One region of the Exiguobacterium sp. s80 genome, then DNA from elsewhere that is predicted to be linked to it. Evidence: riboswitches for the same ligand, from Rfam matches in the RefSeq annotation. Region 1 holds a riboswitch; each other region holds the start of a gene.

Region 1 (8,130 bases):
GTCGGTGTCGCTTCACTATTGGCGCAAGCAGCCAGCAAGACCGCCGGTGCGAGTAAGAATGCTAATTTTTTCATCTCGATCTCTCCTGTCTGTTTAGATGACCTGTTGTCCAATCGCCTGTTCGATCGTTTCCACGCTCGGCCGTTCAATGACGCCGAGTTCCGTGATGATCGCCGTGATGAGCTCGTGCGGTGTCACGTCAAATGCCGGATTAAAGACCTTTGTTCCGGCTGGTGCCGTTACTTTCCCCGCCAGTTGTGTCACTTCACTAGCATCGCGTTCTTCAATTTCAATCTCGTCACCTGATAAACTCGTCACATCAAACGTCGACAGCGGTGCCGCGACATAAAACGGAATCCCGAAGGCACGTGCGAGTAACGCCAGCTGGAACGTCCCGATTTTATTGGCCGTATCCCCGTTACGGGTGATCCGGTCCGCGCCGACGATGATGGCGGTGATCTGCTTTTCCTTGATCGTATGCGCGACCATATTGTCCGTGATCAAGGTGACGTCAATCCCTGCCCGTTGCAGCTCCCATGTCGTCAAACGTGCCCCCTGCAACAAAGGCCGGGTTTCCGACGCATAGACGGATAACGGAATGCCTTGTTCTTTCGAGAGATAAAACGGGGCCAGTGCCGTCCCGTACGCCGCTGTCGCAATCGATCCGGCATTACAAATCGTCAACACCCGGTCTCCCGCTTGAAACAGCTCCAACGCATGCACACCGATTTGCCGTGACGTCTTGGCATCGGCTTCATAAAGGGCAAGTGCTTTTTGTTCCAGACGTTTCGGCAGTTCCTCGAGCGTTGTGCTCGAAAGGATAAGCTGATTGAGCGCATCGAGTACGTTCCGCAAATTGACGGCGGTCGGCCGGGTCGCCAGTAACTCCGCCGATACCGTCAACAGTTTTTGTTTGACCTCGTCAAGCGATCCCGTCGTCCGGAACGCTTCCTGCACGAGGACGAATCCACCGAACAGACTGATTGCCGGCGCCCCCCGGACACGAAGTTGTTTAATCGCCTCAACCGCTTGCGCCAAATCATGAATGACTTCGTACCGTTCTTCTTGCGGGAGACGGGTCTGATCAAGGATCTTTAAGCACGCCCGCTCATAGATGACACTACGGATAAACTCGCTCATCGGCTCAATTCCTCCGTCACGTCAAAATTCCGGAGATCGGTAAACGTCTTACATTCGCCGCGCCGTTTAATCAATGCCGTCCCGAGGCGTAACGCATGACGTTTCCGTTCAAGGCGCGTCGTAGCATCCGGAATTTGTTCCAAATCAGCGACCGGTGCCAAACCAATCGTCCGCCGGATCAGTTCACAACCGGCGAAACCGAGCGCGTCTTGGAGAATTGTACTGAGGACATCATCGACAAGCCCGGGTACCGTCCGGAAAGGTTCGACGGCTTCCCGTTCCCAAAGTGCCGTGAACGTCGAAGCAAACGTCAGCCAGAACGTATCGATATCCTTCACCCGCGTCTCCCGCAACTCAGCATAGTTCGGATACGCCGCAAAGCAGAGGTGGGCAATGAACTGACCGACATCAAACCCGAACGGTCCGTAAAAAGCGAACTCCGGATCGATGATTTTCGTTTCGCCCGCCGAAGCAAAAATGCTTCCTGTATGTAAATCCCCGTGTAATAAAGCTTCCCCTTTCGTGATGAACAACGTTTCGAGCTTCGCCACTTCCCGCTTCAGTTTTTCGTCCTGCCAGAGCTGCTGTACGTCTGTTTCCAAGCCGCTCTCGATGTTGTTTGTTTCCGCGTCGTAAAACGGATCCGTAAAGATTAACTTTTCCGTGATGTCGCATAAATCCGGGTTGTAATAGTCACGTGCGACCTGCTTTTTTCCGACTGGACCGAGCGCAAAATCTGACGTGAAAAATAACGTCCGCGCCAAGTAAGAACCGACATGTTCTGCAAGGAGCGGATACGTTTCGCCGGCGAGCAATCCCGTCCGAACGATTTGCAGGTGCGACAAGTCCTCCATCACCGTATACGCTTCTTCATGACTGGCATGAAAGACCCGTGGAACGAATGGCGTCGCGTATTTTGCGAATTCCTTCAGTGCCAACTGTTCGATCCAGGCCCGCTCGAGTGACAAGGGCCAGCTTTCCCCGACGACTTTTGCATAAGGTAATGCCTGCTTCAAGATCAAACGTTCTTTCCCTGCCTGAATCCGAAAGACTAAGTTCAAGTTGCCGTCGCCGATTTCTTCTGCCGTCGCTTCTTCCTGTCCGATGAGTCCGAGTTCCCGGACACGTTTAATGGCGTCTTGTTCTGTAAATGCTTGATATGCCATCTTGCTTCCCCCTTCATTTCTACACAAAAAAACGCCGCTTTTCGTCATAGAAAAGAGGCGCGGGGTATCATCCGTCCTCTTATCTCTCAGACGAATGTCTGTTGGATGTAGCACCGTGCCGGATGGTCGGTTGCTGCGGCGTCTTCGGGCCAATTCCCTCTGCCAACTCACGATAAGAGTCATATGTGGTTGTTGTGTTCGATGTTGATTCGAATATTACGCCCGTCTTAAATCATCTGTCAATTCCAATTTTTAGTGAAAAACCATTTAAAAGACCGCCATCTATAGAAGCGGATTTCAAAAAAAATAAATTTTCAAAAAATTATTTGACATCACGTCCATCTCATGTAAAAATTGCAATTAGATTTCACAATTTCATCCAATTCTTATCAAGAGCAGACGGAGGGACGAGCCCTATGATGTCGCAGCAACCGACCAGTTGGCACGGTGCTAATTCTTGCAGCTAACACGCTGACAGATAAGAGTCCACGCGCAATTTTTCATGGTCTCTTGTCATTGACGAGGGACCATTTTTGTATTTTTTAACAAGGGAGAGACGACGATCATGGCGTACATTACCGCAACTTACCAACTCGGCGTGACCGATCAGTTACCAAAACGGGCAGAGCAAATCGCCCTCGGTCTGACGGTCGGCTCATGGACCGATTTGAATCACTTGGAACAACAACAGCTTGAATCCTTTAAAGGACAAGTCGTCCATACGGAAGAACACGACGGAAAAGGGTATGTCACGATCCGTTATCCGGAACACAACGTCTCACGAGACTTTTCGGCGATTTTGACGACCGTCTTCGGCAAGCTGTCACTCGACGGTCAAATCAAACTGACGGATCTTCAGCTTCCCGCTTCATTCACACCGGATTTCCCCGGTGCTAAATTCGGCATCGAGGGCGTCCGCCAATTGATCCAAGTCCATGATCGCCCCCTGTTGATGAGCATCTTCAAAGGCGTCATCGGACGGGATCTCGTTTTTTTACGGGAACAACTGGAAGCCCAGCTCGCCGGCGGGATTGATCTCGTCAAGGATGACGAAATCTTATACGACAATCCGCTGACACCGGCACTCGACCGGGCGCGGATTGGACGGGAAGTCCTCGATGCACACTATGAACGGACCGGTAAACGGGCCCTTTATGCGATTACATTGAGTGGTCCGGTCTTCCGCTTGAAAGAGCAGGCGAAACGACTGGTCGAAGCCGGAGCGACAGCCCTCCTGCTCAACACGTTTACATACGGGCTTGATGTCTTGCGGGAACTGGCAGCCGATCCGGAAATCCCGGTCCCGATCTTTAATCATCCGGCGTTGAGCGGTGCCTTGATCGCCAGTCCCGAGTACGGGATTGCCGCCCCGGTCCTGCTCGGAACGTTGCCGCGGATTGCCGGTGCCGACTTGACACTGTTCCCGTCGCCGTACGGGAATGTCGCCCTCGCCAAAGACTTGGCCCGCGGGATTGCCGTCGAAGCGACCCGAATCGGTGAGACCAAAACAATTCTCCCGGTCCCGTCCGCCGGAATCCACCCGGGTCTCGTCGCCCAGCTTGTTCGTGATTTCGGCGTCGATTCCGTCATCAATGCCGGAGGCGGTGTCCACGGTCATCCGCAAGGTGCTGCGGCCGGAGTCATCGCTTTCCGCCAGGCACTGGGCGCAGCACTGGCCGGCGAATCACTGACAAGTGCCGCCCACCGGCACGAGGAATTACGTGTCGCTCTCGATGCTTGGGGGATCACGAAATGACGATCCGGATTTTATGTGACTTTGACGGAACAGTAACGGAGCACGATAATATCATCGCCTTGATGCAGGAGTTCGCTCCGCCGGAAAAATTTAAACCGTTAAAACAAGGTGTGCTCGACCGGTCGCTCTCGATTCAATCCGGCGTCGGACAGATGTTTCAGCTGCTTCCGTCCAGTCAAAAACAGGACTACATTGATTTCTTGATGACACAGGCAGTCATTCGTCCCGGCTTCGACACCTTACTCGCTTTTGCCAAATCAAACGAGATTGATTTTTCCATCGTCAGCGGCGGGATCGACTTTTTTGTCCAGCCGATTCTTGCGGATGTACTGACGGACGAAGCGATTTATTGCAACGGTAGTGACTTCAGCCAGGAGACGGTTCGAATCGAATGGCCGCATGCCTGCGACTCAGCCTGTACAAATCAATGCGGCTGTTGCAAAACCTCGATCGCCCGGAAGTTGAAGCAGAACGGTGACACGATCATCGCGATCGGCGACTCCGTAACAGATTTTGAACTAGCTAAGCAGGCGGACCACGTTTATGCACGGGATTATCTGATCACGCTATGTGAACAACACGGCATCCCGTATACGCCGTTTGGAAACTTTCATGACATATTGAATCATCTGCAGACAAAGGTGGTGTACACATGACCTTCTTAAAACGATATGAAGAATTACGTGCCGTCAAACAGGAACTTGCAGCACGCGACTGGTTCCCCGGCACAAGCGGCAATCTCGCCATCCGGACAGCCGATCAACCGACTGAATTTCTCGTGACGGCAAGCGGGAAGGACAAACGGCAGGATACACCGGACGACTTCGTCCATGTCGACGCGTCCGGTCAACTGATCGGCGAACAGACAGGTCGTCCCTCTGCCGAAACATTGCTCCACGTCGAGGTCTTCAACCGAACGACTGCCGGGTGTTCCCTTCACGTCCATACGATTGACAATAATGTCATTTCGGAACTGTACGGCGATCAAGGCGAGATTCGGTTTGCCGGTCAGGAAATCATCAAGGCACTCGGCCGTTGGGAAGAAGATGCGGAAGTCCGTGTGCCGATTATCCCGAACCACGCCGACATTCCGACGCTTGCCGCTGCCTTTGCAGCACATGTACATGCCGAGAGCGGTGCCGTCCTGATTCGCAATCACGGCATCACCGTCTGGGCACCGACTGCCTTTGAAGCGAAAAAACAGTTGGAAGCATTCGAGTTTTTGTTCAGTTACACCTTAAAACTACAAACGTGCCGACAGGCAATTCATTAAAAGGAGGAATTTACAATGGCAACAGTACTTTTCCAACAGACAAACGAACGGTATACGGATCAAAATGAGGTCTCTTCATTCCTTGCCTCACGCGGCGTCTTATATGAACAATGGGACGTCTCGAAGTTACCGGGCGACCTCGTCGAGAACTTTACATTAACGGATGACGACAAACAGACGATCTTAACGACATTCGCGGACGAGATTAAAGATGTTTCGGAACGTCGCGGTTACCAGACGGCTGACATCATCGCACTGTCGGATACGACACCGAATCTCGATGAATTACTCGTCAACTTCCAAAAAGAACACCATCATACCGATGACGAGGTCCGCTTCATCGTCAGCGGCCATGGCGTGTTTGCGATTAAAGACGAGGAGGTCGGCTATTACAACATCGAGCTCAATCCCGGTGATTTGATTTCCGTTCCCGTCAACACGCGCCACTACTTCACGCTCCAGGAAGACCGGAAAGTGGTGGCGATCCGAATCTTCGTCACGACGGACGGCTGGGTGCCGATTTACGAGCGGGACGCCCTGTCTTCAGCAAACTAATTCAGTCCGGTCCGGCCCAAGTCTTCTAGCAATAGAGGACCTGGGCTTTTTTTGTACGGAAACGTCGTCTGACAAACATGTTTGAGGAAAGCGCGTGTCCGGGAGCATTTCCTATTCTAGAAACATGCCGTTTGTTTCGTCCATCTCCGATATAATGAAGAAAAGGACACAAAAAGGAGCTGACGTGTATGATGATTCGTCTCGTTCAAGAAACCGACTTACCGGATGTGCTCGCCATATATAATGAAGGAATCGAAGACCGGATCGCGACGCTCGAGACGGATACGAAAGATCTCGCCTTCATGCAGCAATGGTTCAGTGAACGCTCCGAGCGACATGCCGGTTACGTTGCCTATGAAGGGGCAAAGATTCTTGGCTTCATTTCGCTCGATGCCTACAATCCGCGTCCCGTCTATCAGTCCGTCGGCGAACTGTCCGTCTACATCACACGGACCCACCGCGGACAAGGAATCGGAAAACGACTACTCGACATCATCGAAGAACATGCAATCATTCACGGCATGCATAAGCTGATTCTCTTTACGTTCCCCTTCAACCGGATCGGACAAAAACTCTACATCAAAGCCGGATTCCGAATCGTCGGTACCTTTAAAGAACAAGGAATGTTAAACGGGTATTACGTCGATGTCCTGGCCATGGAAAAAATTCTCCCTAAACCGGACCAATGATGTTTTGGATTAAAGGTTCGGCAAGTCGGGAATATGAGACGAGGAAGATTCGTACAAGAAAGGAAGATTGCCTGTGAACATCCAGCAAATTCGAAATGCGACACTCGTCTTGACCTATGCCAACCAAGTTTTTTTAATTGATCCTTTTCTCGGTGAAAAGGGTTCGCTTCCTCCGTTCGACCATACACCGAACACCCACCGCAACCCCCTTGTCGACTTACCGGTCGATGTCTCGACCTTACTCGACCCGGATGCCGTCTTCGTGACACATCTTCACGCCGATCATTTCGATGAGGCCGCAAAACAATTGTTACCGAAGACGGTTCCGCTCTATGCTCAAAACGCGACGGACGCCTCTGTCATTAAAGAGGGCGGTTTCACCGACGTTCAGCCGTTCGACCAGGGTGTGACACTCCGTGATGTCAAAGTTTTCCGCACGAACGGTCAACACGGCGTCGGCGAAATCGGAAAACGGATGGGACACGTATCCGGTCTCGTCTTTACACATCCCGATGAGCCGACGCTCTATATCGCCGGTGATACGATTTGGTGTGACGACGTCGATTCTGCGATTGATACCTATGCACCGGACGTCATCGTCGTCAATAGTGGTGCCGCCCAGTTCCAGACCGGTGAACCGATCACGATGTCGGAACGTGATTTATTAGCGGTCCACGCGGCAGCGGCTGAAGCGACGATCATCGTCTCGCATCTCGAAGCTGTCAATCACTGCCTGCTCCGCCGCGATATGATCGCTGACTTTTTAGCAGCAAATCATCTCTCCGCTCACTTTTTGATTCCGGACGACGGCGAGACGCTCTCCTTTTAAGTCTCTCCTTCGAGAGTCGTACGAATACAAAAAAACCGGACGTTTTCCGTTTCCCTAAAAGGAAGAGGAACAGCGTCCGGTTTTTTCATGTTCATTCTTGCGGAATGACAAGACCGAGTAATCGGGCAAATGCGATTGCTTGTCCTTCCGTCACGATCGCCCCTGTCAAAAAGCGTGGATCAATCGTAATCCCCGAGACGTCCGCTTGTCGCAAATCGAGTCCTTTTAACGGAGTTTCAACCCACTGGCTTTCCATCAATTCAACATCCTCAAAACGTAAATCGATGAGTTTCCCTTCGAAGAATTGTGTCTCCCGCATCGCCGTCTGCTCGAACGTTACTTGTCGGAGCGATGTCCGAATCACTTGTAAGTAATTCGCCTGGCATGCTTTTACCGTGACATGATCAAGCGTCGTTTCTTCTAATTGAACCCCCGTCAGGCGGCAGTCCTGAAACAGAACGCGATGAAAACGACTGTCACGGAACTGACAACCCGTCAAATCGCACTGCTCAAACCGGACATTTTCAAATGACGCGCGATCAAACACGAGACCCGCAAATGAGACATTCCGAAAACAGACTTGATTGGCATCGATCCGCTCCGTCAGCTCGATGGGTAACGTTTCTTTTTCATACATCATTTGATACAAGTACGGATCATCGATTTCGATTTCTGCAAATGTTTCGACTGCTAAATTATTCGGGACATCCGGTAGATGGATC
Region 2 (8,130 bases), on a different contig from region 1:
ACTGATTTATCTGCTAGTCTTAAAGGTGAGGTGATGAAATATGGTAACGATGTATGGGTATCCAAAGTGCAGTACATGTGTCAAAGCGAAGAAGGCGCTTGAAAACAACGGTGTCGAAGTCGATTACAAACACATCGTCGATGAGACACCAAGTGCCGCGACGATTCGTGAACTCCATCAAAAAAGTGGCGAACCGCTGAAAAAATTCTTTAACACGAGTGGTCAATCCTATCGTGCCGCCGGGCTGAAAGATCGCTTACCCGACTTGTCGGAAGAAGAGCAGTATGCTTTGCTCGCAAGTGACGGGATGCTGTTGAAACGTCCAATCGTCACGGACGGGACAGATGTCACACTTGGATTTAAAGAAGAGATGTATCAAGGAAAATGGTATTAAGAAGCCGATTGAATTTGGTATACTAAAACCGTTAGTCCACTATAGAACACAGGGGGAATCGCAAATGAGTCAAGTCAAAGACAATCTACGGTATTCGGAAGAGCATGAATGGGTCGAAGTAACAGGCAACAAAGCACGAATCGGAATCACGGATTTCGCACAGCACGAACTCGGTGATATCGTGTTCGTTGAGCTTCCAGAAGTCGGAGATACGATCTCAATCAACGAGCCATTCGGTTCGGTTGAATCGGTCAAGACGGTTTCAGAGTTGTACGCACCGATTTCAGGGAAAGTCGTTGCAATCAATGAATCACTCTCCGATTCCCCAGAACTCGTTAACGAATCACCATTTGAAGGTGCATGGATGGTTGATATCGAGCTAGAAGATGAGTCGCAAGTTGAAGCATTGATGGATGCTGCGGCATACAAATCAATGATTAACGAGTAATACTTAAAGTAAGACGGACAGGGGTGAAACGATTTCGTTTCATCGCTGTCCTTTTTTTTGTATACTGGCTTCAGAAGCACGGGATAACAGGAGGGGTCAAGATGAAGGAAGTAACAGAAGTACCAGCAAACGGGTTGTTGTATGTCTATGCACCGATGTGCGGCACATGTGCCATCGCCAGTCGGATGCTCGACATCGTCGAAGCGACGAAAGACGAGGAATGGATCCAAAAAGCGAATGGCAATTTCATTCCTGAATTTTTAGAGCAGGCGCAAGTCATGAGTGTGCCGGCATTACTCAAAGTAAAGGATCATCAAGTCGTAGAGCGGTTATATGCGTTCCAAAACGTCCAAAATGTCTTTGCGTTTTGTGCAGAATAACAAGAAAAATCATTGGATGATTTTTCTTTATGTTAAATTGTCGGAATATTTACAATAATTCATTGACAATGACAATTTATGAATGGTATATTCATATCAACTTCTAGAAATGCTTTTATAGGAAGTCTGGCAGAGGTATAGAACTTGATGTTTCTCGTATTTAGAACCATTCAATGACATCCTAAATCTTTTTTTCTGTTTCCCCTTAAGTCGTCCCCCAAAGACGAAGCGGTTCAAAAAAGAGGTGGTGGATTCGAATGGTCGATCTGACTACTGTGACATCTTGCTTTTATAGTTCGAAAGGGCGCCGTCCTCTGATGTGACGAACGAAGAAGTTCGCATCAGAGCTGGGTTTTCCTTCGTTGCATTTCTAACCACATTATTCGTGTTGTCGGTTCTCCGGCAACGCCTTTTTTTTGTTTCCGAAAGATTTTGAAGCTGTCGCCTTGCTAATCAGAATTGTCCCTGCTACAATGCGATTAAGGAAAAATACTTTAATTCATATCCGATTAGTCGGAATTAAAAGCGGGATGCGGAGGACGAAAAGGCATGACAGTACGTTTCATGGATGTATTTACAGAGTGGGCGTCATCTTACGACGACACAGTAACGGGGCAAGATCCGGAGTACAAAGAAGTCTTTCGCCGTTATGACGAAATATTAGAGGCGGTCGCTGAAAAAGCGATGTCACCCGTTGCCGAATTTGGCGCAGGAACAGGCAACTTGACGCAACGTTTGCTTGCGCGTCATGAGCAGGTACTGGCGATTGAACCAAGTCCGGAAATGCGCGACATCTTAATCAATAAAATTCCGGCACTGGCTGTTCAAGATGGTCATTTCTTATCGTTTGAAGCAGCAGAGGCAAAAAGTTTTGTCTCGACTTATGCGTTTCATCATTTGACGGATGAAGAAAAAGGACAGGCCGTCGATTTGATGGCAGCGATTTTACCGGCAGACGGAAAGATCGTCTATGCCGATACGATGTTCGTTTCTGAGGCAGCACGTCTAGAAACGATTGCAGAAGCAAAAACTCAAGGGTTTGACAACCTTGCAGAAGATTTAGAACGCGAATTTTATCCACTGATTCCAGTGATGGAACAGATTTTTACGTCACGCGGATTTAACGTGACATTCACACAATACAATCACTTCGTCTGGCTCATAGAAGCCGAGAAAATGGGGGAATAAATCATGACAATCAAAAAAATGAACGTAGAAAGCTTTAACTTGGACCATACGAAAGTCAAAGCACCATATATTCGTGTAGCAGGCTATAAAGAAGGTAAAGTCGACCAAGTCGTCAAATATGATATTCGTTTCACACAACCGAACGTCGAGCAAATGCCGATGCGTGCGATGCACACACTCGAACATTTACTTGCTGAAAACATCCGCAACTATTCGGACGACGTCATCGATGTTTCGCCAATGGGCTGCCAGACTGGTTTCTACATGGCGATGATGAACTTTGACTCAGTCGAAAAAATGAGTGAACTCGTCGAGAAGACATTGAACGACGTCTTAGCGGCTGAAGTGATTCCGGCACAAAACGAAACGCAATGTGGGTTTGCGAGCGCACACGACCTTAAAGGAGCGAAGCACTATGCCGAGAAAATGCTTGCCGGTCGCGACGAATGGGACATCGTCTTCGGATGATCGCGAAGTCAGTCCGAGACCTCGTCGGAAATACGCCACTGTACGAGATTACTTCGTTCGATTTGCCTGCTGGTACGCGGATTTTGGCGAAGCTCGAATGGATGAACCCTGGTGGCAGCGTCAAAGACCGCCTCGGTATCCAACTCGTTGATGCCGCAATCGAACAGGGGTACGTGACACCAGGCGGAACGATCATCGAACCGACTGCCGGCAACACCGGCATCGGTTTGGCGCTCGCCGCTAAAAAATATGACTTACAAGTCATTTGTGTCGTCCCAGAAAAGTTCAGTCAAGAGAAACAGACTTTGATGCGGGCACTCGGCGCGACTGTCGTCAACACGCCGACTGAACTCGATATGCAAGGCGCAATCGATAAGGCAAAAGAACTCGGACAAACGATTCCGAACAGTTATGTGCCACTCCAATTCGAAAACGAAGAAAACTCGGTCACTTATCAGCGGACACTTGGTCCGGAGCTTGTGGCGGAACTCGGTCACATCGACTGGTTCGTCGCCGGATGCGGATCAGGTGGAACGTTTGCCGGAACGACGGCTTTCTTAAAAGAACGCTTCGGGACAAAAGGGGCAATCGTCGAACCGGAAGGCTCCGTCCTCAACGGAGGGTCAGCCGGACCGCATAAAACAGAAGGAATCGGGACAGCCAAATGGCCAAGTCTCGTTTCTCGTGATTTAGTTGATGAAATTCATACGATTTCTGATTCGGATGCTTTTACGAAGGTCCATGAACTGGCGGCACGTGAAGGGTTACTCGTCGGCAGTTCGGCAGGAGCGGCACTCGCCGCGGCGCTCGATATCGCCCAGCGCCATCCGGGAAGTACGATTGTCACCGTCTTCGCAGACAGTGCAGAACGGTATTTGAGCCAACAAATCTTTGAAAAGGTGGACGAGACACATGCGTAAAAAAACAGCGTTGATTCACGGAGGAACGGGTGTAGACAAGGCAACGGGTGCCGTTACACCGCCAATCTATCAAACGAGCACATATAAGCAAGAAAAAATCGGTCAATTAAAAGACGGGTATGAGTACTCGCGCACAGCAAACCCGACGCGGACGAGCATCGAACGATTGATTGCTGATCTTGAAGGAGGCGTCCGTGGATTCGCGTTCGGATCAGGAATGGCGGCGATCCATGCTGTCTTCAATCTGCTTCAGTCTGGCGACCACATCGTCATGACGGACGACGTCTACGGCGGAACGTTCCGCTTGATGCAACGTGTCCTACCGAAGTTCAACATCGAAGTGACATTCGTCGATACGACGGATCTCAGCGCGACGGAAGCGGCGATTCAGGACAACACGAAGATGCTCTACGTCGAGACACCGACGAACCCGTTATTAAAAGTGACGGACATCGAAGCGATCGCAGCCATCACGCGTCGTCACGACTTGAAGCTCGTCGTCGACAACACGTTCGCGACACCATACTTGCAACAACCAATCGCGCTTGGGGCAGATATCGTGCTGCATAGTGCAACGAAATACATCGGCGGCCATTCGGACGTCGTCGCAGGGCTTGTCGTCGTCAACGATGATACGCTCGGCGAAGAACTTCACTTTATCCAAAATTCGACGGGTGGAATTCTCGGACCGCAAGACAGCTTCCTGCTTGTCCGTGGTCTGCGGACGCTCGGTATCCGGATGGAAGCGATCGAAGAGACAGCACATGAACTTGTCAGCTTCCTGCAAGCACAAGACGTCGTCTCGAACATCTTCTACCCGGGGCTCGCATCGCATCCCGGTCATGCGATTCAACAAAAACAAGCGACTGGTTTCGGCGGGATGATCAGCTTTGATGTCGGTTCAGCTGCAAATGCAGAGAAACTTGTGGAAGCGTCACACTTCTTCACGCTTGCTGAAAGCTTAGGGGCGGTCGAAAGTTTGATTTCCGTTCCGGCACGGATGACACATGCGTCGATTCCGGCAGAACGTCGGGCAGAACTCGGCATCACGGATGGTCTCGTCCGAATCTCGGTCGGACTTGAAGATGCAGAGGATTTGAAAGAAGATTTAACGCATGCTTTCAGTTTGCTCGAAAAAGTTTCTGAAAAAACTGTTTGACAAGCAAAATAACCCCTGCTAATATTCAAAATATATTAAAAACAACTAAATACCGATAACTCTTATCAAGAGTGGTGGAGGGACTGGCCCGATGAAACCCGGCAACCGCGGAATTTATTTCCGAAGTGGTGCTAATTCCAGCAGACGAACGTCTGCAAGATGAGAGCAAATGGTTTTGTGTACTGAAAGTGCGCGCGTTTGCTCTAAAACGTGCGCACTTTTTTTATGTTTAGGAGGGACAGTAGTGATTCGTTTACAGGATGTAGGAAAGATTTATCGCTCGAAGCGCGGCGAAGTCGAAGCTGTCGCAAACGTCGATCTCACGATTGAGCGCGGCGAAATTTTCGGAATAATTGGTTATTCCGGTGCAGGGAAGTCAACCTTGATTCGCCTGCTGAACATGTTAGAAGCACCGACAAGCGGTTCGATTCAAATTGACGGTGTCGAGATGACGACGTTACGACCGAAAGAATTACGCGGCGTCCGGAAAAATGTCTCGATGGTCTTTCAGCACTTCAACTTGCTTTGGTCACGAACGGTCGAAGAAAACATTATGTTCCCGCTCGAACTCGGCGGATATCCGAAAGCACGCCGGAAAGAACGGGTCGCCGAGCTGATTCAACTCGTTGGACTCGACGGTCGCGAAGGCGCTTATCCGTCACAACTATCCGGTGGACAAAAACAACGCGTCGGGATTGCCCGCGCACTGGCATCAAACCCGGACGTCTTATTATGTGACGAGGCGACAAGCGCCCTTGATCCGAAAACGACGGACTCGATCTTAGAGTTACTCGTCGACATCAATAAAAAACTAAAACTGACGATCGTCTTGATCACACACGAGATGCACGTCATTCAAAAAATCTGTAACCGGGTCGCCGTCATGGAGGCCGGGAAAATCGTCGAACAGGGTCCTGTTTCAGAAGTCTTCCGGCATCCGAAACAAGCGATGACAAAAGAATTCGTCAAACAACTGACGTCGTCTACAGAAAACGAGTTGACGTTCGCGAAACTCCGTGAGCGCTATCCGACAGGGAAAATCGTCCAGCTGACATTCGTCGGTTCGACAGCAGAAAGTCCGATCCTGGCAGAAGTCATGAAAGATTCGACCTTATTATTTAATATCATCGGCGGGAACGTCGGACAGACGCAAGACGGTGCACTCGGAACGTTGTTCATCCAACTGATTGGTGCGGCACATGAAACACAAGCGGTCATCGCGAAACTTCAAGCGAGTGACGTGGAAGTGGAGGTGGATCACCGATGACGACATTCTTTAACGACCTCGATTGGGAAATGGTCTGGACGGCGACCGGCAGTACCGTCTATATGACAGTTGTTGCCGGAATCGCGACATTTGTTCTCGGACTGGTCATCGGTCTGTTGTTATACGCGACGAATGAAGACTTATTGTTTAAGAACCGGGCACTGTATTCCGTGCTCAGCTTTTTAGTCAACATCTTCCGTTCGATTCCGTTTATTATATTGTTGATTTTATTGATTCCAGTGACGCTCATCATCGTCGGATCGTTCTTAGGACCAACAGCGGCACTTCCGGCACTGATTCTTGGGGCGGCACCGTTTTACGGGCGGATGGTCGAACTGGCACTGCGTGAAGTCGACAAAGGTGTCATCGAAGCAGCGGAATCGATGGGGGCAACGAAGTTCCAAATCATTTATAAAGTGTTGATTCCGGAAGCACTACCAGCAATCGTCTCCGGTATCACCGTCACGCTCGTCGCGCTCGTCGGTTACACGGCAATGGCCGGAGTAGTCGGAGGAGGAGGACTCGGGGACATGGCATATATCGAAGGTTTCCAGCGTTCTCAAAACGATGTCATCGCCATCGCGACATTGTTGATTCTCGTCATCGTCTTCATCATTCAAATTATTGGTGACCTGCTCGTAAAAGCAATCGATAAACGATAATACTATTTTTAGTTAACTTGGGAGGAATTATTCATGAAACTTTGGAAAAAATTCGTCGGTACAGCAGCAGTATCCGTCTTAGCAGTCAGTCTTGCAGCATGTGGGGAAGAGTCGTCAGGAGACGACGCGAAGACACTTGTCATCGGTGCTTCAAACGTTCCCCATGCTGAAATCCTAGAGCACGTTCAAAAAGAGTATGAAGCAAAAGGCTACAAACTCGAAATCAAAAAGTTCCAAGATTATGTGTTGCCGAACAAGGCACTCGCTGAAAAAGAAATCGATGCGAACTATTTCCAACACGTTCCGTACCTTGAGCAACAGGAAAAAGAGAACAAATCTTATAAATTTGAAAATGCAGGCGGCGTCCACGTTGAACCGCTCGGCGTTTACTCAAAAAAATATAAGTCGCTCGACGAGTTACCGAAAGGTGCAACGATCTTGACGAGCTCAAACGTCGCGGAGCGTGGACGTGTCTTGACGTTCCTCCAAAACGAAGGCTTAATTAAGTTGAAAGACGGTAAGACGACAGATGCTCAGCTTAGCGATATCGCGGAAAACCCGAAGAACATTGAGTTCAAAACGAATATCGAAGCGTCACTCTTGCCGCAAGCGTACAAAAACAATGAAGGCGATGCTGTCCTCATCAACACGAACTACGCGATTGATAACGGTTTGAACCCGTTAGAAGACACAATTGCCCTTGAAGATGAGTCTTCACCATACGTCAACATCATCGTCACGCGTGAAGGTGATGAAAAAGACGAGCGTGTGACGGCATTGCTCGATATCTTACACGAGAAAAAGACACAGGATTGGATTACGAAAGAATATAAAGGGGCCGTCGTCCCGGTCAGCAAATAATTCACTCGAATGATGCATTCTTCCTATATAATGGAAGGATGCATTATTTTTTTAGTTGAAGGGGGATTCTAGGTGCACCGTTTACGACAGTTACATCCGCTGACGATCGGCGTCCTGCTCGGAACATTTTTCTCACGGCTCGGGACGTTCATCACGATGCCATTCTTTGCGATTTATTTATCGACGGTGCTGGAGTTCAGCCCGGTCGATGTCGGCTGGGTCCTCAGTATTTCAGCCGTCTCGAGTCTTGTCATGAGTTTCATCGGCGGGACCTTGTCTGACCGTTACGGCCGTCGGACGATGATGCTGACCGGAACACTCGGCTTCGTTTTCGTCTTCATCGCCTTGGCGCAGGTCGAGACGTTTTGGGCGTTCTTTACCTT
Region 3 (8,130 bases), on a different contig from region 1:
GAGTACCCGAAAAGTGGGGGAAAGCTGATTGATGCATATACAAGTGAGTACCCGGGATACAAGTGGGAAGTCAGACGGACAGCGACAGAGGAGTTTGTCGCACTGACGAAAGACGGGAAAGATTACGGGAAGTATCGTTTCCGGGACGGCGTGACGACGCAAGGCGCGACGTTAAATAAAGATACGGAAGCGACGCTTGCGAAAAAAGGCTGGAAGGTCGTCAAGTCCTATCGAAAGGGAAATACGAACTACATGCTGAACCTTGATCACGCAGCCGTCTATGAAAAGAACGATAACTACGTGACGTATTTCTTTGATCAATATGATAAAAATCGCGTCAAAGCAACACTGGCGATTCCGAAGGACGTCGAAGCGAAAAAAGAAGGGTTCTATGGTGCTGCTTCAAAAGCATTACGGACGACGGATGAGAAATTGATGTTACGCCTGATGAACTGGGAACGTGCCGAATACAAGAAACCTGCATTGTCGCCGTATACAGCATTAAAACCGGTCACGCGCGGACACAGTGAAAACATGGCGGAGAATAACTTTTTCTCGCATACGGATCCTGAAGGCCGTGACCCGTTCGCCCGGATGAAGGCAGAAGGCATTCGCTTCTCGATGGCGGGTGAAAACTTATCGATGGGGTATCCGAATGTCTTCGCTGCCCACTGGGGATTGATGAACTCAAAAGGGCATCGTGAAAACATCATGCAAAGCGGCTTCAAACAAGCGGATGTTGGAGTGGCGTTTAGAAAAGATGCACCGTACTTTACGATTAACTTTAGAACACCGTGAAAATAGCACGAACTAAAGTAAAGCCTAGGTTCTCGTCAATGGGAACCTAGGCTTTTTGGTTTGTCTTGAGTCCCGGGAAACGTGATATCTTACGAATCAAAAAACGTAGGTGGTTGATATAAGTGGTACGAAAGATTCTTACTTCCCGTGCTTTCCTCGGGCGAGGCGCAAGCCGTTGCCTCTTTCCCTTACAGGTCAAGATGCAGGGTCTCGCCTGCCTCTGACAGCGCAAGCAAGCCTTGCGCTTTTTCCCGTAGGAGTCACGTGGAAGCAAATCTTTTTAGGCTTTCTAATGGAAGAAGACCTGAGAAAGGCTGCGATTCGGGAAGGGGGAGCGACGAGTAACAGAGATACTATCGAAAAACCGGACGGCCCACCCCTGTTATTGAAAGGAGGTGGAGCCGTCCGGTTTTTTATGGCGTTTATTCTTTTGAGAAGTGGCGAGAATAAGGTCTTTCCGTAAAAGTGACACTTCTGCTCAATTCGCCCAGTCTGGTTTGCTGAATCCTTTGAATGATTTTTCGATCACTTCATTAAAATCATCCGATTTGACGACAGCGGTTAAGTCTTTGGCCAGTTGTTTGTCTTCGTCACTTGTCTTAACAGCGACTAAGTTGCGGTACTGCTCGTTCATCGTCTCGAGTGCGAGTGCATCGAGTAAGTCGAACTTCGCAGCAAGTGCGAAATTTCCGGGAACGGCTGAAATATCGACACTTTCGACAGCGCGTGGAAGCTGAGCGGCTTCAAGCGGTTTGATGACGAGTTTCTTTGGATTTTTGATGATGTCCTTTTCTGAGACGGTCAGTGGATCGGTATCTGCTTTTAGTTCAATCCAACCTTGATCCGCTAACAGGTTCAAAGCACGTGCCTGGTTCGTCGGATCGTTCGGTGTCGCGACTTCAGCGCCTTCTTTGACATCGTCCAACGTTTTATAGGACTTGCTGTATAATCCCATCGGTGCGGTTGGGACAGTGATCAGCCCTGTGAGGTCGAGATTTTTTTCTTTCGCAAACGTTTTTAAATAAATCGAATGCTGGAACAGGTTGGCATCGATATCACCGCTCCCGAGGGCAAGGTTCGGTTGAATGTAATCACTGAATTCGACGATTTCGACTTTATAGCCTTTCTTTTCGAGTCCCGGTTGAATCGCTTCTTTGACCATATCGCTATACGGACCACTCGTCGCCCCGATTTTGATGGACTTCGTTTCTTCATTTGCACTGCTGTCACCGCATCCGGCTAAGATGCTTGCTCCTAATAATCCTGTTGCTAAAAAGGCATAGCGTTTTTTCATCGTAATCTCTCCCTTGCGTTCTCTATTTGTAAGTTATCGTTTATCGGCGACACGTGCGAACCGGTTGCCGAGTGCCTGAATGACTTGAATGATGACGACAAGCACGACGATCGTCATGATCATGACGACGTTATCGTACCGGTAATAACCGAACCGGATCGCGAGGTCACCAATTCCGCCGCCACCGACGATCCCTGCCATCGCTGAGAATCCGATCAGGCTGATCAAGGTCAACGTCAAGCCTTGAATGATTCCGGGCAATGCTTCCGGAAGGAGAACACTGATAATGATGCGAAGCGGTTTCGCCCCGCACGCTTCTGCTGCTTCAATCAAGCCGGGTGGAATCTCACGGAGTGAGGTTTCGACGAGTCGGGCGAGAAACGGAATCGCGGCGACGCTCAAACTGACCGAGGCGGCAGCGGGACCGATTGTCGTCTTCGTGATGAGTTGCGTCAATGGAATCAAAGCAACGAGTAGGATGATGAATGGTAACGAGCGGACGATGTTGATGGCGAAGTCCAACGTCGTTCGAATGAAAACATTTTGGAAAAAGAGTCCGCGGTCGGTGATGAATAATAAAATCCCGAGTGGAATTCCGATGATGATGGCGAAGGCGAGTGAAATGCCGACCATGAAGGCCGTCTCTCCGAGTGCTTTCGTTAAGTCGGGAAGCATTGTCGTAAACCGGTCAAGCGACATCTTGAATCACCTCGATTGCGTGCAACTGTCCCTCGAGCCAGGTTAAGGCACGATTCACATGCAGTGTCGGTCCCGTCAAACTGACGATTAAGACGCCAAACGCGACGTCCTGAATGTAGTCGACCTTCCCATGCAGGATGCTGACTGCGATATCGAATTGTTTGATGGCTTCAGATAAGGTACTCTCACCTGTTTTTTCACCCGTGAACTGAAGTCGAATGACTTTGCCGGGTGTCGTCCGTAAAATTCGTTCCGGCAACTCGATTTGGAGTGCCGTATCGACGTAATGTTTTGTGACCGGATGTTCGGCTTGACTAAATATGGCGTAAGTCGAAGCGACTTCGACGACTTCACCGTGCGCCATGACGGCAACGCGGTGACAAATTTGTTTGACGACATCGATTTCGTGGGTGATGAGGATGATCGTCAAACCGAGCCGGGCGTTCAAATCTTTCAGTAAATCGAGAATCTGGAGCGTCGTCACCGGATCGAGCGCTGATGTCGCTTCGTCACAGAGTAAGATGTTTGGATTGTTGGCGAGCGCTCGTGCGATGCCGACGCGTTGTTTTTGTCCACCACTGAGTTGGCTCGGATAGTTCGTCTCGAATCCTTCGAGTCCGACGAGTGCCGTTAATTCTTGAATCCGTTTCGGGAACTCACGCCGTTTGACACCGGCAGCCTTTAAGGCGAACGCGATATTGTCGGCAACCGTGCGGGACTGAATCAGTTGAAAGTGTTGAAAGATCATACCGACCCGGAGACGGAGTTTGCGGAGAGACGTTTTGGAGACACGTGATAGATTGGCTCCGTCTACTATGACCGTACCGCTCGTCGGTGTCTCGAGTCCGTTAATCAACCGTAAGAGTGTACTTTTTCCGGCGCCGGATTCACCGATGATGCCGAAGATTTCCCCTTGTTCAATCGTTAAGTTGACATCGTTTAATGCAAAAATCGGTGTGCGGTCACGGACAAATTGTTTTGTGATGTGTGCGAACTCAATCATGATGTTTCCCTCCCTATACAAAAAAATCGCTTTTTTCCAGTTAGAGAGCAACCAGAAAAAAGCGACGAATTGTAGAATTTCGTAACTTATCTCTCAGAACAAAAGAAGTTCTGTAGGATGTGGCACCGTTCCATTACTGGTGGTTGCCGGACGTCGTTGGGCCTAATCCCTCGGTCGCTCTCGATAAGTAGCTATGCTGTTGGGATTTACTTTAACGGAAATGATTCCCATCTGTCAAACGTTTTTTCAGAATTATTCGGCAACGGCGGTTTGGAAGAGCTGAAGGGTCCCGATTCGTTTGACAGCCTCGACGAGTCGGTCGACATCGGCAATCAGACTGATCCGGACGTAACCTTCACCGTATGTACCAAAGAAATGACCCGGTGTCACGGCGACGTGCGCTTCGTCGAGCAGGTGATCGGTGAAGCTTTGTGACGTGAAGCCGGACGGAACAGGGAGCCAGACGAAGAACGAACCACCCGGAACCGGTCCTGCCCAGCCGATTTCGTTTAATGCACCGAACAACGCATCGCGTCGCGTCTCATACAAGGCGCTCAGTTCACGGACACATGTCTGATCGCTTGAAAGTGCGACCGTCGCTGCATGCTGGATCGGTGTGAAGGCACTGACGTAAAGGTGTTCCTGGTATGTTTCGATGCTCGCGATGACGGATGGATTACCGATCGCAAAGGCGATCCGAAAGCCGGACATGTTGAATCGTTTTGAGAGCGAAAACAGTTCGATTCCGACGTCTTTTGCCCCTTCCGTCTGGAGGAAACTACGTGTCGGACCATCGAAGCTGATCCCGCCGTACGCTAAATCGTGGACGACACAAATGTCGTTTTCATCAGCGAATGCGACCGTCTGTTCAAAGGCTTTCGCTGTCGCCGTCGCACCGGTCGGATTACTCGGGTAGTTGAGGAACAACATCCGGGCCCGTTCGACGTCGAGCGAATCGAGGAGGTCATAGTCAGGCAAAAAGCTATTTTCAGCGAGAAGCGGAAGCGTGATTGGATACGCACCGGCAAGTGCTGCGCCCGACAAGTAATCCGGGTAACCGGGATCCGGGACGATGACTCCTTCACCGGGATTGACGATCGTCTGCGGAAGGGCGACGATGCCGGCCTTGCTTCCGAGTAAAATCGCGACTTCTGTCGCCGGATCAATCGACACGCCAAATTCTGATTCATAAAAATTAGCGACGGCCTGCTTTAAGAAATCATGTCCGCGAAACGGGGGGTACTGGAGATTACTTGCATCATCGATGGCTTGTTTTAAAGCATCGAGAATATGTACGGGTGTCGTTTGGTCCGGCGTTCCTTGACCAAGCGTGATGACGTCGTGTCCTGCGGCTTTGACGGAACCGATCCGTTGGGCAAGTTCTGCGAAGACGGGATCGGGCAAGCGATCGATGGCGATCGATGGGGCGAAATGTTTCATCTCTGTTCCTCCTTCGGGTATTGTCGTCAAGAATAGCGAATTTTCAGTCAAAATGAAAGAGGTTTTTTAAAATCCCTTAAAAATTAGAAGAACATTCCAATTTCAGACGATGTTCTTGATACACTAGACAAGTAATCGATTGACTACTAGACGGGAGATGGAAAAGATGAATCGGACCTGGTGGAAAGAAGCCGTCGTTTATCAAGTGTACTGGCGGAGTTTTAACGACTCGAATGGAGACGGGATGGGGGACTTGCGGGGCGTGATCGAAAAGCTCGACTACATCGCCTCACTCGGGGTGGGTGTCATTTGGCTTAACCCCTGTTATACATCACCTGATATCGACAACGGTTACGACATCGCTGACTATTACGGCATCATGGAGAAAGCCGGCACGATGGCAGATTTGGACCAGCTGATTGAATCGGCGCATGCGCGCGGCTTAAAAATCATTCTCGATCTTGTCGTCAATCACACAAGTAATCAACATCACTGGTTTGAGGAGTCGCGCCGTGATCAAACGAATGATAAGTCAGATTGGTACATTTGGCATGACGGGGAAAAAGGAACACCACCAAACAATTGGCGGTCGTATTTTGCGCCGAGTCCATGGACGTGGGATGAAGGACGGCAACAGTACTATTTTCATTCGTTTGCGTCAGAACAACCTGATTTGAACTGGGAACAGCCTGCCGTCCGTCAAGCTGTCTACACGATGATGCGATGGTGGATTGACCGAGGTATCGATGGTTTCCGGATGGATGTCATTAACTTGATTAAAAAACGAGCGGCGTTTGACGATGTGGAGGATCCGTTTGACTTGTCCTACTTAGGCAATCAACCGGGAGTCCATGAATTTTTACAGGAGATGCATCAGGAAGTTCTTGCGGGGAAAGACTTGTTTACGGTCGGGGAGATTCCGTTTGTCGGTCCCGAAGACGGGCTGTTATATGTCAGCGAAGAACGTCAGGAGTTACAGACGTTGTTTCATTTCGAAGTCGCCGATGACATGGAAGAAATGGACCTGTTGCGGTATAAACAGATTCAAAAACGGTGGTATGATGCGCTGTACCCGAAAGGCGTCACTTCACAATTTTTGAATAATCACGATCATACAAGACAAGTCACGCGCTTCGGTAGCGAGCGCTATCGTGTCGAGAGCGCCAAGTTACTCGGCTTGATGTTACACACGTTACCGGGTATCCCGTATGTCTATCAAGGAGAAGAAATCGGGATGACGGGTATTCGTTTCTCGGATGCTTCTCTGTACCAAGACGTCGCCTTCCGTAATCGTTACGAGGAGCGCGTCGCAGCGGGAGAGCCGAGTGGCGCTGTCTTGTCATCGATGCAGCTACGGGCGCGGGATAATTCGCGGACACCGATGCAATGGGATGATAGCCGGGCAGGCGGATTTACGACAGGGGCACCATGGATGACGGTCAATCCGAACTATAAAACAATCAACGTGCAGGCAGCTGAACAGGATCCGCAATCGGTTCTCGCGTTTTACCGGGAGTTGATTCAATTACGAAAAGAACATCCTGTCATGGTGTATGGCGTGTATCGTGATTTGGCGATTCAGGATCCTTATCTTTACGTATATGAACGGGAATTCGCAGGGGTGACGTGGCGAATCGTCTTGAACGTCCATGATGAACAGGTCGAAACGACATTCGCCTTACCGAATGAACAGTTACTTCTCTCGAACTATGAAGAGAGTGCAAGTGAGATCTTACAGCCCTATGAGGCGCGTCTGTACCAAACGAGTCGGTGAAATAGTGAAGGGTTTCATCTTAGGAAAATACAAGAAAGTGACACGCTAGAAAAAGTGCCGTGGTTTTGAGGAACATTCTGATCGAGGGTCATGACAAGAGTTAGGTCCCGCTGATTTCGAACGGGCTGATGAAAAAAGAAGGAGCTGACTCAAGAGTCGCTCCAACATCAATCAGAGTGACGGACGGTTTTGTTATCCTCACCGCGAATCGCGCTACCTTTTCCCACAGGGGTCGAGGATGAACGTTCCCGTCCTCCATTAAGTAAATGGCCGATGACCCACTTTTGACGGGATCATCGGCCATATCTATACAAATGTTTATTGTTTCAGATAGTTGAGTGTTTGACTGAGATACGTATGGAAAAAGTCCTGATTCCTTTTAATCGAGAGTGGTTCCCGCTTTTGAGTCAGACCCTTTGAGCGTGTAGAAAAACGTGTGCGAGAAGTGAATACGCTATGTCTAGATGCGATCAGTTCCTCGTCTCGTCTTCAAAGCGACAGGGGCGCGAACGATTGCTTTTTTCGGTTTAATGCGATTCAAGACGGATTGCGCTCTAAATCGGCTGCATGAATTGTCTATACTTACGCTTTTACCTCCCGCACTTCCTGCTTTTTAAGCAAGGTAAAGGGTTCGGTAGATTGTTGTGGGATCAGCGTTTTAACAATTGTTCAAACCGATCGACAGCTTCACGCATTTCATAGCTCGGTGCGAGAACGAGAGGACCATGTCCAGTCGCAAGGATGTCGGGCGTCAGTTCCGTCAATTGATGGGCGGACTTCAAGGCGACGTCTTTATCCCAAGTCGCGAGAGCAGGGAACGGGAACTGCCAGCGCGTATCGCCGGAAACAGCGATTCCGCCTTGTGTTTGGAAGGCATCTCCGGCAATCAACGTCCGACTGCCTTCATGCCATAAGGAAATCGAGCCCGGGGTGTGCCCAGGAGACGTAATGACGCTCAGGCTTCCGACTTGTTGGCCGCTTTCAAGCAGACGGTCTGGTCGTGTCTTGATGTTTTTCGGGATGCCCCCTTTTAAGGGTGTCGTCTCTCCTTCACGAAGCGATTCGTCACCGCTAAGAAGCGCTGCGTCGCGGTAACTGATTGCCACTTCGGCGAGTGGAAAG
Region 4 (8,130 bases), on a different contig from region 1:
CTCTTCCAACTCATCCGCCTTATGGTGGATTTCTTGAATCAATTGATGGTTACTTAAAATCATTAAAATTTGCCGGACTAAAATTAAGAGAATCGTCACCCCGCAACCAATCATCAATCCATTTAAGGCATCTCCCCGTTGCGCATAAAACAGCATTGTTGAAAACAATAGAAGTACGAGGAAATACGGTAAAAACAATCGCCCGAGATGCAAGGATTGCCTTTCTTCCTGCTCGACTCGGATATGTTCCATCGTCACTTCTCCCGCGTGACCGGAAATCGCGACTAACAATAAACTTAAAATGAATAACGGATCAATCGCTGCGGTATTCTCATACCCATGGATGGTCGTCATATATAGAAAAATGGTATCGGCGATAATCTGAATTAATATTCCGATTAATAAAAAGGAAAAACAGGTCGGTCGTGTGACAGTTTGTCGTTTTTCGATTAAGAAGTAGATGCTGATGACACAAAACAGCAACACGACATCATTCATCGGATACGCGAACGCGACGAAGTTTTCCGCTGTCGACGCTTGCCCATCCGCTAAAGAAGGACGAACCAAGAAAAACCAGCTGTATGTCACAGCGACAGTCATGACGATTAAAATATCAAACACGAATCGAATCAATTGATGTTTCGTCACGTATTTTCGAATCAAATGAAGAAATGCCATAAAGAAAAAGAACGATTGCAACATATAAAAAGGGTCCGGCAGACCGGGAAAAGGAACGGCAACCTGTTGGATATTTTCATAAGACATCCAAATCAGTTCCGCAATCAGATAACTTCCTGTTCCGAAAGCAAGATAGAGAAAAAACCGACCTTGGTCCCGACCATTCGTTCGATATGTGTGCAGTAAGAATAATGTTGCAGCTATACAGCCTATGATAGAAAAAATGTTATTCCCCCACGATGCCAGTTCCGGTCGATCGGCATAAAACCAGATCCAACTATAATAGCTCAAACTAAATAAAAGAACGCCGTACACGTAATGAATCCGCTTCATGTTCATTCGCCCCCCTTTCTTCCAAACCTCTAAGTTTTCCGTACTTTTATTATTATACGGTGGTTATACCATCCCGTGTATGCGTGACCATGAATTATTGACAAAAAACAGAAAACTTTCTATCGCATGTAAGAGGGGCGCGACCTCAAAAAGGAATCGCTCATTTTCCACGCGCTTTCCTGCAGGAGTCGCGTGAAACGAGTGATTCCTTTTGAACGATCTAACAGGTGGCGGATTGACTTTTACGTCCGTCCCCGTTTTACATCCGATAGAGAAACATTACTGAAAACTGCGTAACAAGTTCGCCATCTCGATGGCAGAGACCGCCGACTCATATCCTTTGTTCCCTGCTTTCGTGCCGGCCCGTTCGACCGCTTGTTCAATCGAGTCCGTCGTCAATACACCAAAGATGATCGGAACACCCGTCTCACGCGACGCACCGGCGACACCTTTCGCGACTTCATTGCAGACATAATCGTAATGCGACGTCGCACCGCGGATGACGGCACCGAGTGTGATGACGGCATCATACTTACCGCTTTTCGCCAGTTTTTCCGCGACGAGCGGAATCTCGAATGCGCCCGGCACCCACGCCGTATCGACGTTATCCGCTGCGACACCGTGACGACGGAAGGCATCGTTTGCTCCTCCGACTAATTTAGATGTGATCAATTCATTAAAACGTGCTGCGACGATCGCAACCCGGAGTCCTTCGCCCGTTAAAAATCCTTCGTATACCATCTTATTTTCCTCCTTCGAGATCGAGCAGATGCCCGAGCTTCGTCTGTTTGGTTTTGAGATACTGGTGGTTTTCTAAATTTGCCGGTACTTCATGGGGAACCCGCTCAAGCACGGTGATGCCGTACGTTTCGAGCGCTTGCTGTTTATCCGGGTTATTCGTCATCAAACGGATTTTCGTGACACCGAGATCCTGAAGCATCGCTGCTGCGACGGCGTAGTCGCGTAAGTCGGCTGCAAATCCGAGCGCATGATTCGCCTCGACCGTATCGAGTCCTTGTTCTTGGAGCTCATAGGCTTTCAGCTTCGCCATCAGACCAATCCCCCGACCTTCTTGCCGCAAGTAGAGGACAGCGCCGCCTTCTTGTTCAATCCGGTCGAGCGCCGCGTCGAGTTGCGGACCGCAGTCACACCGTTTTGATCCGAAGACGTCACCCGTCAGACATTCGGAATGAACGCGGACGAGCATCCCGTCTTCTGCTTCACCTGATAGCACCGTGACATGTTCCTTGGCGTCAGGTGTCGTATAACCAAGCATCCGAAACGCCCCGTGCGTCGTCGGTAACAAGACTTCCGCTTCACGGCGGACAGAGCGCTCGAGATAGCGGATGAGAGCATCGATCGTAATCATTTTTAAATCATGTTCTGCTTTATACGTCACTAAATCATCAACCCGTGCCATCGTCCCGTCGTCTAAAATGATTTCACAGATGACGGCCGCTTCGGCGCTTCCCGCGAGCCGTGCCAAATCAATCCCTGCTTCCGTATGACCACGCCGGACGCGAACGCCGCCTTCGTTTGCGATCAACGGAAAGATGTGTCCGGGACGCTTGAACTGCTTTGGACCATCCGTCAACATCCGCTGAATCGTCATTGCCCGTTCCGCTGCACTGATGCCGGTTTTCGCATCTTCATGATCAATGCTGATCGTAAAAGCCGTTCCGTTCGGATCCGTGTTGACATCTGTCATCGGCCGGAGTTCGAGTCGTGTTGCGATATCCGGACTGACCGGGACACAGACGAGTCCTTTGCCGTAAGTGATCATGAAGTTAATCATCTCGGGTGTCGCATGTTCCGCAAGTAACACGAGATCCCCTTCGTTCTCACGGTTTTCATCGTCACAGACGATGATCGGTCGTCCGCGTTTTAAGTCATCCACTGCTTCTTCAATCGAATCAAATCCGTTCATCATGCTTCGCCTCCTAAAAATGCCGACCAGTCCGTTTTCGCATCCTTCTGCGTAAAGTGATAGAGATGTTTCGCCATCAAGTCACATTCGATATTGACGAGGGCACCCGTCTGCAAGCGATCGAACGTCGTGACTTGGCGTGAATGGGGAATCAATGAAATCGTCACCGCGTCGTTTCCGACATGTTGCAGTGTCAGGCTCGTCCCATTAATCGCAATCGATCCTTTCGGAATACAGTACTTGCTCCAGTCGCCTGCCTCAAAACGGTATTCCATCGCTTCACCGTCCGGTCGCCGGCTGAGAAACCGAGCCGTCCCGTCGATATGCCCGCTGACGAAGTGACCACCGAACCGTCCATTCGCCGGCATCGCGCGTTCGAGTTGAACGGCTGCTCCGACCCGTAACGTCTGAAGCGACGTCGCTCGGATCGTCTCATGGACCGCATCGGCCGTGAATCCGCTCTTCGTCATCGCCGTCACCGTCAAACAAATGCCATCAACGGCAATGCTGTCGCCAATCTTTGTTCCGTCAAGCACTGCTGTCGCTTCAATCTCGAGCGCCAGCCCGTTCGGACGGGGGACTTTCCGTTTTATTGTGCCAAGTTCTTCAATCAATCCGGTAAACATGTCATCCTCTCCTTTCGTACATACTGGAGATGGACGTCCTGTCCGATTTGGTTCATTTTCACTAAATCAAAACGGTCTTCGATGTCCTGTTCCGTCGTCAGAGACTTTGTCCCACTGAAGAGGGACGGTGCCTGATAGAGTTCGATCGTATCCACGAGATCCGCTTCTAAAAATGCGGATTGAATCGTGGGACCGCCTTCAATCAACAGACTGCGAATACCTTGTTCATATAAAAGTTCGAGGATTTGGTCCGGTGTCGCATACGTCCCGACGAAAACCGTCACGTTCTCGCGCTCTGTCGTACGCGGCTGTTCCGTCAGCCAGTACGTCGGATTCAAGCCATCGTTTAAGACTTGGAATGTTTCAGTCAGGCGCCCGCGCCGATCGACAATGACACGGACCGGTTCGATGCCGGTCGAACTGCGCAACGTCAGTGCCGGATCATCGATGATCACCGTGTCGCTTCCGACGAGAATCGCATCGTGCGTCCCGCGTAACTGACGTCCGTCTGCGCGCGCCACTTCTGAAGTGATAAAGCGTTGTTCACCCGTCGCGACCGTCCCGTTCATCGTTTGTGCGACTTTCACTGTGACGCGTGGCCGTTTTCGTTCGATCGCCGTCCAAAATGGTTCATACAGTGCCACTGCCTCGTCTTTTAATAAACCGACTTCGACGTCAAGTCCCGCTTCCCGGAGACGTGTGATGCCGCTTCCTGCGACGAGCGCGTGCCGGTCCTCTGTCGCGACAAAGACGCCGGCAATCCCGGCTTTTAGAATCGCTTCCGTACACGGCGGTGTTTTACCGTGATGATTGCACGGTTCGAGTGTCACGTAGAGATCGGCTCCGCGTGCTGCTTCACCTGCCATGAGGAGCGCTTCGACTTCGGCATGGGGTCCTCCCGCATAACGGTGGGCCCCAAAACCAACAATCCGCCCCTGTTTGACGATGACGCAGCCGACACTCGGATTCGGGCTCGTTTGACCGTTTAACATGTGTGCTAGTTGCATCGCATAACTCATGAATGTTTCCATTTTTTCCGCTCCTTTCAATAAAAAAGACGCCTCCTGTAAAAGGGGCGTCGTGATTGAAGGATTGACGAAATAAGCGTCTCGCGTTTCTGTTTTTACACATACAGAAACAGACCTTTCCCTGAAAACATTTTTTCAGAAAATGGCAGCAAGCGCATTGTTTCGTCCTTCTCCCATCCGGACTTTACCGTCGGCCCTGGAGTCTCACCAAGTCAGCCACAGTGCGTACACTGCAGGTCGCGGGCTCATCGATTTATCAATCGCATCACCGCCGGTTGGGATTTTCACCCTACCCCGAAGAACTGGTTATTGAGTTATACAGCTCAAGACTAGCACAGGTCATTCTAAAATACAAAATGAATTGTATTTCATTCTCTTTTTTTAGGAAAACATCAAAAAAAGGACCCTTCTCTTAAAAGAAAAGGATCCTTCCATCTGCACTAAGGCAGAATCCGCTCCGCTCATCTTTCAGACAAACGTCTGACGGAATTGGCACAGTACGACGTAAGAAGTCTGTTGCCGAGGTTTCGTAGGGCCAGTCCCTCCACCTCTCTCGATAAGTGCTACGGTATGAAGTTCATATGTGTGATGTTTCAAGTCGTTCTTATGTCGTGAATCTAATGCTTACACTACGGGGATTCCTTTCTCAAGTCAACCATATTTTCAAAATTAAACCAAATTACCCAGTTTATCAATTTCGACTTCTTTTTGACGTCTTGACAACGTATTTCAATCAATGCTATCCTCTTCACAATGATTATTCCGACAATTCCTATACGATATATCAAGAGTGGGCGAGAGATCTGGCTCTACGAACCCACGGCAACCTGCAACATGCAAGGTGCTCCGACCAGCAAAGCCGATGCTTTGGATGATACTTACGAGAATCTCGTAGTGCGCCTAAAGCACTACGAGTTTTTTAATAGAAGGAGGAACCCTTTATGAATTCATCATCACCCGTCCTGTTTGGCGCAGAAGCTTTTTTGATTGAACGAGGTCCAATCGGTATTTTACTGTCTCACGGTTTTAACGCAACCCCTCAAAGCGTCCGTACTGTCGGAGAGCAGTTTGCCGCCCGAGGGTTTACTGTGTATGCCCCGCGTCTCGACGGACACGGGACGAGCATCCGTGATTTCGAAGCGTCGACTGCCGAAGATTGGAAACAAAGCCTCCGCCAAGGGTTCGACGTCTTAACCAATCATTGTTCGTCCATTTTCATCGCCGGACAATCGATGGGTGCAACACTTGCCCTTGCACTCGTCGCGGAAGGATTACCTGCTGACGGATTGATTACGATCAATGCAGCGTTAGCGATTCCTGCCTATGAAGCATTATCTTTTGAAGACTGTCCACGCTACTTAAAAGAAAGTACCCCAGACATTAAACGTGAAGCGTTTGAAATCATCTATGACCAGGTCCCTGTCGTCTGCGCATCGGAACTTTTGACCTTGATTGACCAGACACGTCCACTCTTACCAGCCATCGAGATTCCAACACTTATTTTATATTCTGCCGAAGACCATGTCGTCCCGCCTGAAAGTTCGGATTACCTTTATCAAGTCATCGGTTCGACGGACAAACGGAGCTATTGCCTGCTTGACTCCTATCATGTCGCGACCCTCGATTATGATCAAGAAACGATTGTCCGCGAGGCAACACACTTTGTACACCAATATAGTCGTTTGACCCACACCGGTTGATGTCTTTCCTGCGCGAAAGCAAGGGATGAAGACTGTTTCGATGCGTGTTTCAAGCATCGACTAAGCCGTCCAGAACAATATGAATGCGCAAAAAAAATGACCGATGCCCCCTTGAAACGATGGGAGTATCGGCCATTTGATTGATGTGGTCCTGACTGATGAATCAGTCCTTCGTTTACTTCATCAGTTCTGTTGCTGTTTCTTCCATTGTTGCAGGGCTTGCGATTTCCCCGGCACTTCATGGCAGTGGCGGCAACGCGGCTCATACGACTCTGACGCGCCGACTAAAATGATTGGATCATTGTAGTTGGCAGGTCGACCGTCGATTAAACGTTGCGTCCGCGATGCCGGGTCACCGCACGACAGGCAGATCGCCTGCAGTTTCGTGACGAACTCTGCCCGTGCGAGAAGTTCCGGCATCTTACCGAATGGTTCCGCCCGGAAGTCTTGATCGAGTCCGGCACAGATGACACGTTTTCCGTCCTGCGCGAGGGCCTCGATGACATCGACGATTTCATCATCAAAGAACTGAACTTCGTCAATCGCGACCACTTGTGTCTCTTGTGCGACTGCCGCGTACACGTCACGGCTCGTCGCCATCGGTACCGCGATGACAGAGTTGCCGACGTGCGAGACGACATGTTCTTCATGATAACGGTCGTCGATTGCCGGTTTAAACACTTGGACCGGCAACTTCCCGTACTGAGCCCGGCGAACGCGTCGAATCAATTCTTCCGACTTACCAGAGAACATACTTCCGCAAATCACTTCAATCCAACCATACTGATTTATTACATGCATCATTGCAGACACCGTCCTCTAAAATTAGTCACTTTAACGAGTATAGCCCGAATCGAATATAAGGAAAAGAGTTGACTTCTCGAAATCAAAAATCCATCCGTTCATTCCCATGATTCCCCACCTTGTCGTTTTAACCAGTCCTCATTTCCTGTACACTATAGAAGAAGAATTTATGAAGGAAGGTGTTCCCGATCCATCACATATTACATGAAGTGCTTCATCAATATGGTTCATTCGGACTTGCGATCCTTCTAGCCGGGGGGATCATCGGGCTTCCTGTTCCGGATGAAACGTTACTGATCATGTCCGGTTTTTGGATGCATCAAGGCAATTTACCCTTAATCGGAACGATTCTCGCCGCTTACGCCGGAAGCTGTATCGGGATGACGATCAGCTACCTGCTTGGTCTGAAACTCGGAATGCCGTTGCTTCATCGAATCGGACCGAAGTTTCGCATTTCTGAAAAACACATTGTCACGGCAGAAGCCGGCTTTCTTCGTTACGGCAAGTCGGTCTTGATTATCGGTTACTACATACCTGGCCTTCGCCAACTGTCCGCTTTTTTTGCCGGTGTTTCGAAGATGCCGTTTCGGGTTTTCGCCGTCTATGCGTATACCGGGGCTTTGATTTGGATTAGTGTCTTTCTCGGCGCAGGTTTTTTCCTCGGCCGACATTTTTCCTTCAGTCGTCTCTTCGAACAATTCGCGACAAATCCTGACTTGCTCCCGTATATCACCGGCATTGCCGGCGCAATCGGCTCATCGTTCGTGTTGAAGACTTACCTGACCTATCGCGCCCAGTTCAGTCTATACAAAAACAGCCTGCTCCAGTGATGGAGACAGGCTGTTTTTTAATGGATAGGTCGCAATTACTTGCGGCCGTATTTTTTGTTGAAGCGATCGACACGACCGTCTGCAGCGTTGAACTTTTGACGACCAGTGTAGAATGGGTGCGAGTCCGAAGACACATCCACGCGGATGAGTGGGTACTCGTTTCCATCTTCCCAAGTGATTGTTTCGTTCGAAGAACGAGTAGAA

The links. A riboswitch is a leader RNA that binds a small molecule or an ion and turns the genes downstream of it on or off. The one in region 1 is predicted to bind S-adenosylmethionine.
Positions count from the first base shown of each region.
Region 2: linked by a shared signal. The riboswitch ahead of KNP94_RS08515 (methionine ABC transporter ATP-binding protein) and the one ahead of mtnK (S-methyl-5-thioribose kinase) in region 1 are both predicted to bind S-adenosylmethionine.
Region 3: linked by a shared signal. The riboswitch ahead of KNP94_RS12790 (methionine ABC transporter ATP-binding protein) and the one ahead of mtnK (S-methyl-5-thioribose kinase) in region 1 are both predicted to bind S-adenosylmethionine.
Region 4: linked by a shared signal. The riboswitch ahead of ribD (bifunctional diaminohydroxyphosphoribosylaminopyrimidine deaminase/5-amino-6-(5-phosphoribosylamino)uracil reductase RibD) and the one ahead of mtnK (S-methyl-5-thioribose kinase) in region 1 are both predicted to bind S-adenosylmethionine.

Region 1 is NZ_JACSMP010000006.1:14,797-22,926, forward strand. Features, by position in the region: gene KNP94_RS11195 (sugar ABC transporter substrate-binding protein) at 1-74, opposite strand, end outside; gene mtnA (S-methyl-5-thioribose-1-phosphate isomerase) at 94-1,140, opposite strand; gene mtnK (S-methyl-5-thioribose kinase) at 1,137-2,306, opposite strand; SAM riboswitch class I at 2,383-2,485, opposite strand; SAM riboswitch class I at 2,690-2,791, shown strand; gene KNP94_RS11210 (2,3-diketo-5-methylthiopentyl-1-phosphate enolase) at 2,872-4,062, shown strand; gene KNP94_RS11215 (2-hydroxy-3-keto-5-methylthiopentenyl-1-phosphate phosphatase) at 4,059-4,718, shown strand; gene KNP94_RS11220 (methylthioribulose 1-phosphate dehydratase) at 4,715-5,335, shown strand; gene KNP94_RS11225 (1,2-dihydroxy-3-keto-5-methylthiopentene dioxygenase) at 5,351-5,890, shown strand; gene KNP94_RS11230 (arsinothricin resistance N-acetyltransferase ArsN1 family A) at 6,079-6,579, shown strand; gene KNP94_RS11235 (MBL fold metallo-hydrolase) at 6,653-7,408, shown strand; gene KNP94_RS11240 (pentapeptide repeat-containing protein) at 7,500-8,130, opposite strand, start outside.
Region 2 is NZ_JACSMP010000003.1:122,605-130,734, reverse strand. Features, by position in the region: gene KNP94_RS08555 (DinB family protein) at 1-5, shown strand, start outside; gene KNP94_RS08550 (arsenate reductase family protein) at 41-394, shown strand; gene gcvH (glycine cleavage system protein GcvH) at 459-842, shown strand; gene KNP94_RS08540 (thioredoxin family protein) at 944-1,222, shown strand; gene KNP94_RS08535 (class I SAM-dependent methyltransferase) at 1,772-2,410, shown strand; gene KNP94_RS08530 (S-ribosylhomocysteine lyase) at 2,414-2,878, shown strand; gene KNP94_RS08525 (PLP-dependent cysteine synthase family protein) at 2,875-3,798, shown strand; gene KNP94_RS08520 (bifunctional cystathionine gamma-lyase/homocysteine desulfhydrase) at 3,791-4,957, shown strand; SAM riboswitch class I at 5,017-5,123, shown strand; gene KNP94_RS08515 (methionine ABC transporter ATP-binding protein) at 5,202-6,224, shown strand; gene KNP94_RS08510 (methionine ABC transporter permease) at 6,221-6,886, shown strand; gene KNP94_RS08505 (MetQ/NlpA family ABC transporter substrate-binding protein) at 6,920-7,747, shown strand; gene KNP94_RS08500 (MDR family MFS transporter) at 7,820-8,130, shown strand, end outside.
Region 3 is NZ_JACSMP010000008.1:19,016-27,145, reverse strand. Features, by position in the region: gene KNP94_RS12805 (CAP domain-containing protein) at 1-798, shown strand, start outside; gene KNP94_RS12800 (MetQ/NlpA family ABC transporter substrate-binding protein) at 1,277-2,092, opposite strand; gene KNP94_RS12795 (methionine ABC transporter permease) at 2,126-2,791, opposite strand; gene KNP94_RS12790 (methionine ABC transporter ATP-binding protein) at 2,781-3,794, opposite strand; SAM riboswitch class I at 3,878-3,984, opposite strand; gene KNP94_RS12785 (aminotransferase class I/II-fold pyridoxal phosphate-dependent enzyme) at 4,047-5,234, opposite strand; gene KNP94_RS12780 (alpha-glucosidase) at 5,401-7,008, shown strand; gene KNP94_RS12775 (MBL fold metallo-hydrolase) at 7,659-8,130, opposite strand, start outside.
Region 4 is NZ_JACSMP010000009.1:57,784-65,913, forward strand. Features, by position in the region: gene KNP94_RS13600 (putative bifunctional diguanylate cyclase/phosphodiesterase) at 1-1,011, opposite strand, end outside; gene ribH (6,7-dimethyl-8-ribityllumazine synthase) at 1,291-1,752, opposite strand; gene ribA (GTP cyclohydrolase II) at 1,754-2,938, opposite strand; gene ribE (riboflavin synthase) at 2,938-3,564, opposite strand; gene ribD (bifunctional diaminohydroxyphosphoribosylaminopyrimidine deaminase/5-amino-6-(5-phosphoribosylamino)uracil reductase RibD) at 3,549-4,595, opposite strand; FMN riboswitch at 4,754-4,898, opposite strand; SAM riboswitch class I at 5,051-5,155, opposite strand; SAM riboswitch class I at 5,371-5,473, shown strand; gene KNP94_RS13625 (alpha/beta hydrolase) at 5,534-6,292, shown strand; gene KNP94_RS13630 (thymidine kinase) at 6,476-7,093, opposite strand; gene KNP94_RS13635 (DedA family protein) at 7,276-7,926, shown strand; gene KNP94_RS13640 (type B 50S ribosomal protein L31) at 7,962-8,130, opposite strand, start outside.